Regions from separate parts of the Paenibacillus sp. JNUCC 34 genome, predicted to be linked through region 1. Evidence: riboswitches for the same ligand, from Rfam matches in the RefSeq annotation. Region 1 holds a riboswitch; the other holds the start of a gene.
What was found. Region 1 has a riboswitch for glycine ahead of AC2TF5_RS18540 (alanine/glycine:cation symporter family protein). Riboswitches for the same ligand answer to the same signal wherever they lie in the genome.
Positions count from the first base shown of each region.

Region 2: it holds a riboswitch for glycine, as region 1 does, so the genes downstream of both, gcvT (glycine cleavage system aminomethyltransferase GcvT) here and AC2TF5_RS18540 (alanine/glycine:cation symporter family protein) in region 1, are expected to answer to the same signal.

Region 1 covers NZ_CM177770.1:3,945,487-3,949,701, reverse strand. Annotated here, with positions in the region: gene AC2TF5_RS18555 (DMP19 family protein) at 1-389, shown strand, start outside; gene AC2TF5_RS18550 (class I SAM-dependent methyltransferase) at 481-1,170, shown strand; gene AC2TF5_RS18545 (GNAT family N-acetyltransferase) at 1,196-1,735, shown strand; glycine riboswitch at 1,932-2,031, shown strand; gene AC2TF5_RS18540 (alanine/glycine:cation symporter family protein) at 2,183-3,526, shown strand; gene AC2TF5_RS18535 (hypothetical protein) at 3,875-4,215, shown strand, end outside.
Region 2 covers NZ_CM177770.1:2,431,600-2,435,814, forward strand. Annotated here, with positions in the region: gene gcvPA (aminomethyl-transferring glycine dehydrogenase subunit GcvPA) at 1-539, opposite strand, end outside; gene gcvT (glycine cleavage system aminomethyltransferase GcvT) at 539-1,645, opposite strand; glycine riboswitch at 1,747-1,858, opposite strand; glycine riboswitch at 1,862-1,959, opposite strand; glycine riboswitch at 2,130-2,245, shown strand; gene gcvH (glycine cleavage system protein GcvH) at 2,411-2,800, shown strand; gene AC2TF5_RS11550 (DUF4253 domain-containing protein) at 3,027-3,791, shown strand; gene AC2TF5_RS11555 (MutS-related protein) at 4,037-4,215, opposite strand, start outside.

The DNA of each region.
Region 1 (4,215 bases):
ATGATACAGATAGAGAAAAGATTTCTGAAATGTTGATTGCCATGAGCAGAAATAATCGAACTTTTGAATCACTGAATGAAAGCGAGAGGACACTCTCATTAGCTTGCAGGCTTGATGGAGAAGTTTGTAATGGTGGATTGTCACAGTATTTTTTGAATAGTGAAGGTGTATACATTGAAGAGACAATTAAATGTTTACAATCTCTTAATGCACATGAACATAGAGCAATATTTGATCAAGCTAGTACGGTATATTTATCAAATGAGGATGAAGAAACGAAATATAAATATTGGTCAGATTTAACCGAGAAGTACGATCAGATTGATTATAATTTAATATACAAGTTATTGATTGAATTTGTAAGAAACAATTGGAATGATTTTGAATAGTGATTTTTATGAAGAGGGAACATTACAGCTCGGAATACAAGTGCTCAATCATGTGAAGTTAATAAATATACAAAATTAGGAGGAGATTTCAGTGCCTAGTCATGATGAAATCTATAAGGACCTATCTTTTTCATATGAGGATATGGTTAGCCGGCAACCTGATTTAACGGAGTATATTAAAGAAATTAGGTCGTATAAAGGACTGGATGTTTTAGATCTAGGGGCTGGATCAGGAAGGCTTTCAAGCTTTATAGCCCTTGAAGCTAACTCACTAGTTTGTACGGATATATCTGAATCCATGTTAGAGCTTTTAGACAATAAATTAAATAATAATAGTTTGTCTCGTAATTGGACTACCGTTGTAGCAGATCATCGAAAGCTTCCAATCGACAATGCATCAATCGATTTAATTGTATCTGGTTGGAGCATTAGTTACTTAACTAACACGGGCAATATTGATTGGAAAGAGAATCTTGAGTTAATCGTTTCTGAACTTATGCGTGTCTTGAAACCTGCAGGGACAATCATAATATTGGAGACTTTGGGAACTGGAACTGAAAGCCCCAATCCACCTAAGTTTTTAACTGAATATTATTCACTTCTTGAGAGTAAATACGGTTTTTCACATCGTTGGATAAGGACAGATTATCAATTTGAAAATACAACAGAAGCTAAAGAAAATATGGAATTTTTCTTTGGCTCGGATATTTCAAGAAAGATAGATGAAAACCAGTGGTCTACCGTACCTGAATGTGCAGGAATATGGTGGAAGCATGTGTGAACGTTGAACAACCAAGGAGGATTATATGAAAATCTCAATTAGTTTGACTGACCAATCTACAAAATTTATTGTAAACAACCTATACCCGCTATATTTGCATGATTTGTCTGAAATTTGGGAATGGAAACCGAATATATATGGTGTATATGAGGATGACGATACATTGACGTTGAATGAGCAAAACAAAGTTTTCGATGTCTGGTGGGAGAAGCCATCTGTACTATTTCCGTATTTAGTTAGAGTAGATGATATCCCGGCAGGCTTTGCATTTGTAGCAACTCCACCTTACACGCCTCATGGCAGTGAATTTTTCATGAATGAGTTTTTTATGTTGAGGCCATTCCGTGGGAAAGGTATTGCTGAAGCTGCAGCGGTACAAGTGTTTAATAAACATAAAGGGTTTTGGGAACTGCAAACAAACCCGACAGAAGCAAATAAGAGGGCTCAATCATTTTGGAGAAAAACAATTCAAAATTATACTTCTGAATCACACCAAGAGGAGTTTGCCAACACAGAGAATGACGGATACAAGATCATTTTTAGATTTGATAATAGTCATTTATAGACTTGTAGATATTAATATAAAGGTGTATTGCCATAGAGAACATCCTTGCGAAATCGCAGCCGGTTCTCTATAATAGATAAACAACTTCATAACTGGATGAAGTTTACGGGAGACAGGCAATGGCTTGGCCGAAGGGGCAAAACTCTCAGGCGTTTGCATCATTCTCACAGGATTGAACGCAAGCAGGACCGTAGACGGACAGAACTCTGGAGAGACTCCGCTGATGTGGGGCACCGAAGGGGCAAGACGTGTCAATACACGTTAAAACTCTCAGGTAAAAGGACAGGGATTGCAGATTTTATGCATTATTATTCGGATTTGTGATTATTATCACCTATCGTTTTATTTGCTTTTCTGCAAAAATGTCCCCAGAGTCAAATCTATCGATTTGACTCTTTTTTCGTGTCGTGAGACACATCGATATCGATGCTGAAGAGGGGAAGAGGAATGTACATGTTAGAACAATGGTTAGACAGTGTGAATCAAATTGTATGGGGGCTGCCGCTTCTTGTATTGTTGGTGGGGACGGGGATCTTTTTCACATTCCGCCTCGGTTTGCTGCAAGTTTTTCGTCTGCCGCTGGCACTCAAGCTTATATTCACCGCAAAAAATGAAGGGCAAGGAGACGTAACTAGCTTTGGCGCGCTTGCTACCGCCCTGGCTGCCACCATTGGAACGGGAAACATTGTCGGTGTAGCGACGGCTATTCAAATGGGCGGCCCGGGAGCGCTGTTCTGGATGTGGATGGCTGCTTTTTTTGGCATGGCAACCAAATACGCCGAAGGTGTGCTGGCCGTAAAGTACCGGAAAATAGACGAGAATGGGCAAGTATCGGGTGGGCCGATGTATTATATTGAACAAGGATTGGGTGTAAGATATAAACCGCTGGCTGTTTTTTTCGCTGTGAGTGGGGTATTGGTCGCATTTTTCGGGATTGGCACCTTCCCGCAAGTCAATGCCATTGTAACGTCTACGCAGTCAAGTTTGGGTATTCCAGTCGCTGCAACTGCAGCTGTAGTGACCGCTTTGACGGCATTGGTGACCGTTGGAGGGCTCAAGAATATTACAAGGGTGACCACGAAAGTTGTGCCCATCATGGCCATTGTCTATGTGGTAACAAGCTGCATCGTGCTTATTGCTTTCGCTGACAAGATTCCATACGCTCTGTCGCTCGTATTTCAGAGCGCGTTTAATCCGACTGCGGCAGGTGGCGGATTTCTCGGCGCTACTATTATGCTGGCTATTCGCAACGGCATTGCAAGAGGTGTATTTTCAAATGAATCCGGACTTGGCAGCGCGCCGATTGCGGCCGCTGCGGCCAAGGTGAAATGGCCTGCGGAGCAGGGGCTTGTGTCGATGACGGGCACTTTTATAGACACGATTATTATTTGCACACTGACCGGATTGACTCTGATTGTAACCGGCGCATGGAATGGGGCTGCGGAAGGAGCAGAAATGACACAAGCGGCGTTTGATGCGGCATTACCGTTTGGCTCCTTAATTCTTATGTTTTGCCTCATTTTATTTGCGTTTACGACGATTCTAGGCTGGAATTATTACGGCGAGCGCTGCATCGTATACTTATTTGGCGTTAAATCAATCCTGCCTTACCGCATCGTGTTTATCGTTCTGGTCGGGGCGGGCGCGTTTATCAAGCTACAAGCGATCTGGCTGCTCGCGGATATTGTGAATGGACTGATGGCACTGCCGAACCTAGTTGCCCTGCTTGGTTTGTCTGGGGTGGTTGTAACTGAAACGCGTCTTTATCTAAGGCATATGAAACAGAGATAGGAAGGGATTTTGAAGGATTTTAATGTGAAGAGTTAACAAGATATTGCATTTCCGCTATTGGGCTTACGCCCCTTACTTAAGAGATGTATAATCAAGGAAGATGATCCAGACAACACGCGACCTGACCTAAGATAGGAGATATCTAAGGGCGGGTCGTCTTTTTTTAGGTGGTGTGTCAACATGAAAACGAGAGCGATAAATGATAGAACGAAGGATAAAGTAGAAGTAAAAGCATTAATCGATACTACGGTGATATTTAGGTCGCGTGAATACACAGACAGGCTTAATCCGGTGGGATAATGCATAATGTTAGCTAAGTACTAAATAAGAGAATTTGGTGGTGTTTCCATGAAGATATGGGTAAAACATCAAGATCCAAACAACAAGTACGGAGCTAAGTTTACTTTAGGAGATAGAGATATACTTTTGCCTGAGACTGCGATTATTTCAGTAACACGGGGAGAAAGATTCAATATTTTCAGAATTATCATAAATGGAATTGTTAATGAATTTGTAAAAAAACAACTAACAAAGAATGAAAAATTATTATATGCAGAACTCTCAGGACAACTTCAGGGTGGAATTGGTCAAACCGTTACCGTGTGGAAAGATGGGAGCTCGATGAATAATTTTAGAACCAAAGGAGCCCATAAATTTGCAACAAAATTTTTTGCATGGGTTTTTTATGG
Region 2 (4,215 bases), 1.5 Mb from region 1:
CCAAGGCCGTGAGCGGAGGTGAGGAGTATTTCCCGAGCTTCCGGATGAACGGTACGGGAAATGACTATCTTCTTGCGTTTCGTAGCGCCTGACGCAAGTGCCGCCGCTTCTGCAAGAGCAGTGGAGCCGTCGTACATACTGGCATTGGCTACCTTCATCCCAGTCAGTTCGCAAATATAAGATTGAAACTCAAAAATCGCTTGCAGCTCACCTTGGCTGACCTCCGCCTGGTAAGGCGTATACGCTGTGTAAAATTCGGATCTTGAGATAACATGATTAATTACTACGGGAATATGATGATCGTACAGCCCTGCTCCCAGAAAGCTGGCATATCGTTCAAAATCTGCATTGCGAGCGGCAAGTCCGTTCATATACTTTAGAAGTTCAGGCTCACTTAGTCTTTCGGACATCGGCAGAACGCCGTCGTAACGCACCTCAGCAGGGATATCCTCAAATAGATCCTTAATCGATTTTGCCCCAACGGTAGCAAGCATTTCCGATTGATCCTGCTCAGTCATCGGCAAATAACGATGCTTCATCATAAGGTTTCTCCTTTTTTGTAAAATGGCGTCTTTACAACCACCGCTTTAAGTCGTTTGCCGCGAATTTCAATCGAGACTTCAGTCCCTACTGCAGTATATCTGCTGTCGATCAGTGCAAGACCGAGATTTCGCTTCGACGTTGGTGACTGCGTACCGCTAGTGATTTCACCGATTAGAGAATCGTCCACATACACCGGGTAATGAGAGCGGGGGATCCCGCGATCAATCAGTTCAACGCCAACGAGCTTGCGCTGTACACCTTCGTTTTTTTGAAGAGCTAATGCATCCCGTCCAATAAAGTTGCCTTTGTCCAGCTTTACGAAGTATCCAAGACCTGCTTCAAGCGGAGAAATGGTGTCTGACAGTTCTTGGCCGTACAGTGCGAGCTTAGCTTCGAATCGAAGAGTATCACGCGCACCAAGCCCTGCCGGAATCAGGCCGTTCGGCTCGCCGGCAGCGAGCAGCCCTGTCCATATGGCCGAAGCAGATTCAGCTGGGCAATATATTTCGAAGCCGTCTTCGCCGGTGTAACCGGTACGGGAGAGGAGAACGGAGGTAGCGCATACATCCGCATTTTGAATAAAATGAAAAGATGACAGTGTATGAACAGGCTCAGCGGACACCTTTGACAAAATAGCTTCGGCTTCAGGGCCCTGAAGGGCAATGAGCGCTGTTTCTGCAGAGATGTTCTGAAGGTCTACACCTTCGATGATATGGTCCTTTAACCACTGTAAATCCTTGTCAATGTTAGATGCATTCACAACTAGCATAAATTGATTATCTGAGAGCTTGTAGACTAGCAGATCGTCCACGGTGCCGCCGTTATCATTGCACATGGGAGCATATTGGGCCTGACCAACAGACAATCGCGAAACATCATTAGTAACCATTTGCTGCAAAAAAACCTCGGCGTTTGGCCCGGTTACCAGAAATTCACCCATATGGGAAACGTCGAACAGACCGGCTTGTCGGCGTACAGCTTCGTGTTCTCGAACAATTCCGTGAAACTGTACAGGCAGCTCCCAGCCTCCAAAATCGATGCAGCGGACAGATGGGAAATCCGAGTAAAGCGGGTAAAGCGGCGTTCGTTGCAATGAACTCATTTTGAGCACCTCTTTAGCATGAATTGGGACTACACAAAAAAAGACAGGCAAAAGGAATAACATACGCGCAAAGCAAGCTTTGCCGTATCATTGTCCTTCTGCTCTGTCCTTTGTACCTGAGAGTTACCTCTACACAAATTATGTAAGCAAGATATGAAGCGCGTGTGAGTTTCCCCTTTGGTGATCCTAAATGTATCAGGATTCTCTCCAGAGGTGCGTCCAGTAAAAGTCCTTTTGCCTGAGAGATTCACCGTTGTTTCGGTTTACTCCTTCGGCGTTACCCGTTAGTCGGTAATCTCTCCCAATACCTTCATCCGCTTATTCAGCTCTATTATGCTTTTTGTTCTTCACATCATTATAACCGTCGATCTCAGTAACGTGTCAACCTTTAGTTCGTCAAAAAACATTATTTTTGTCAGCTATATTGACATGATCTGCTAAGTGCTTTATCCTGTGGAAGAAATCAACCAAATTACATATGTGGATGACGATGGACGGGAGAGACCGCAGCGCCAATAAAGGCGGCGGCACCGAAGGAGCAATTCGTTACACCTGCCAGTTAACGAGTAATCTCTCAGGTAAAAGTACCGCTATCTGACGCAACTCTGGAGAGAGCGAAAGCCGCCAAAGGGGAAACGAAGGGCCGTGAAGAGACGGGCATTCATAAACTCTCAGGTACCGAGGACAGAGAAGAGGCGTGAGTCTTTTCCTGTCCTTTTTTATTCTGTTTGAATCCATTTCATATTAAGAAAAGAGGAAATTCAAATGAGTGAAATCAGAGAGCAATTGGTGTACAGCGAAGATCATGAATGGGCGTTGAAGGTGGAAGGCAACATCGTACGTATTGGTATTACCGATCATGCACAATGTCAACTGGGAGACATTGTTTTTGTAGAGTTGCCGGAGGTTGGATCAGACGTGGCTGAAGGGGATAGTATTGGATCGATAGAATCTGTAAAGACGGTATCGGAGCTTTATTGTCCGGTATCCGGTAAAATAACCAAGTTGAATGGAGATCTTGAGGCGCAGCCGGAGCTGGTGAACAGTGAACCGTACGAGGGTGGCTGGATCGCTGAAATCGAAGTTGAAGGCGATCTAGAGGAAGCGCTTGCAAAACTGCTTACTGCGGAAGCATATCGGGCTAAAGTGGATTGATTTAATTTTTTGAAATTATAAAAATTAAGATATATTATGAAAATAGCTCGTGAATGAGCGTTGTCCACGATGAAGATCGTGGACTTTTTCTCGAAGAAACGCTTTTCGTCCTTAAGCTGGATGGTTCAAAAGCGTTTCTTTTTTTGATGTAACAGATAAACGCATGCTAGAATTAACAAATGATGGATGATAGAGTCGAAGATATTTTTATAAAAGAGGTGGAAGTATGATCGAAGAATTATCTGATTATCTACAGGAATGTGACATTGAAGTTGTAGAGGTGGAGAACGTGTCGCTGCCTGCGACAAAAGAAGGAAAGCATAGCATTTTGGTTCTGCCTGGATACAATTTGGTAGAGATGATGGAAGAAACAATGGAGGAAGAAGAATCACTCTCTGCGTATGTTCGCGGTCAGCTTGAAGAAGTACATAGCCTAAGTGTCGAGGATGTATGGCGGAAGATTGTAGGGTCTCAACTTGAGTATTCAGATTTATCTTCGGAGCAGAAAAATCTGGAGGGCAAAAATTTTAATGAGATTTATCGGTCGTATTCTTTGTTATGGGATGGGCATGAGCTTTTGAGTGAAGAGCAATGTGAAACGGAGACGGAACCATTTCTTGTAACTACAGAGTGGCTGGAGGAAGGCATAGAAGAAGATGATGAGCTAATTGTTTTGACATTGCCGCAGGAATCCGGATATGAAGCACCGTTGTGGATTCCAATGGGAGGCTTTAATGAATGTCCTTTCCCAGTACATCAGTCGGTTGTTATAAAGCACTGGCAGAAGGAACATGGCATTAAACTTCTCGCTGTATCGGACGATACATGGGTTATGCAAACAGGAAAACGCCCGAAGACATATGAGGATGCATTAAAGCTGGCGAAAGAGCACTTTATTTTTTGTTCATACGTGTTGGAAGGTCATGATAGCTTAGGGGATTACGCGGATTATTTGATGAAGCATGATGTGTGGTATTTTTGGTGGGATTGATGGAGTTTGGATAGGAACCATTTAGTATAGTGTCCAACATCGACCGTTTTCATTTTCACTTCAACTGGGTAACTCACTTTGGTGCCATAGTGAAAACACCTCCAAGATTGTCTCTATATCTTACGACATAGTAGATTTCACTTGAAGGTGTTTTGATTTGTCTCACGCTATGGGGTCAGTCCCCCTATCACCAGATTGTAGGCTAGGGTCTTTTTTCAGTGTCTATAAAATAGGGTCTTGATCAGTTATTCGGAGGGGGTTGTAACAAGATTTCGTTCATGAATGGTTTGGGTAAGTTGCTTCAAACTTATGCCGTACTGCCGAGCGATATCTCTTGCAAAGCTTTGTCCTTGCGGCTTCCCGGGAGTTACTTTATATGAGCGATTGGACTCAGTTAATTTATGTTCTATTTCTTCTTTAATTC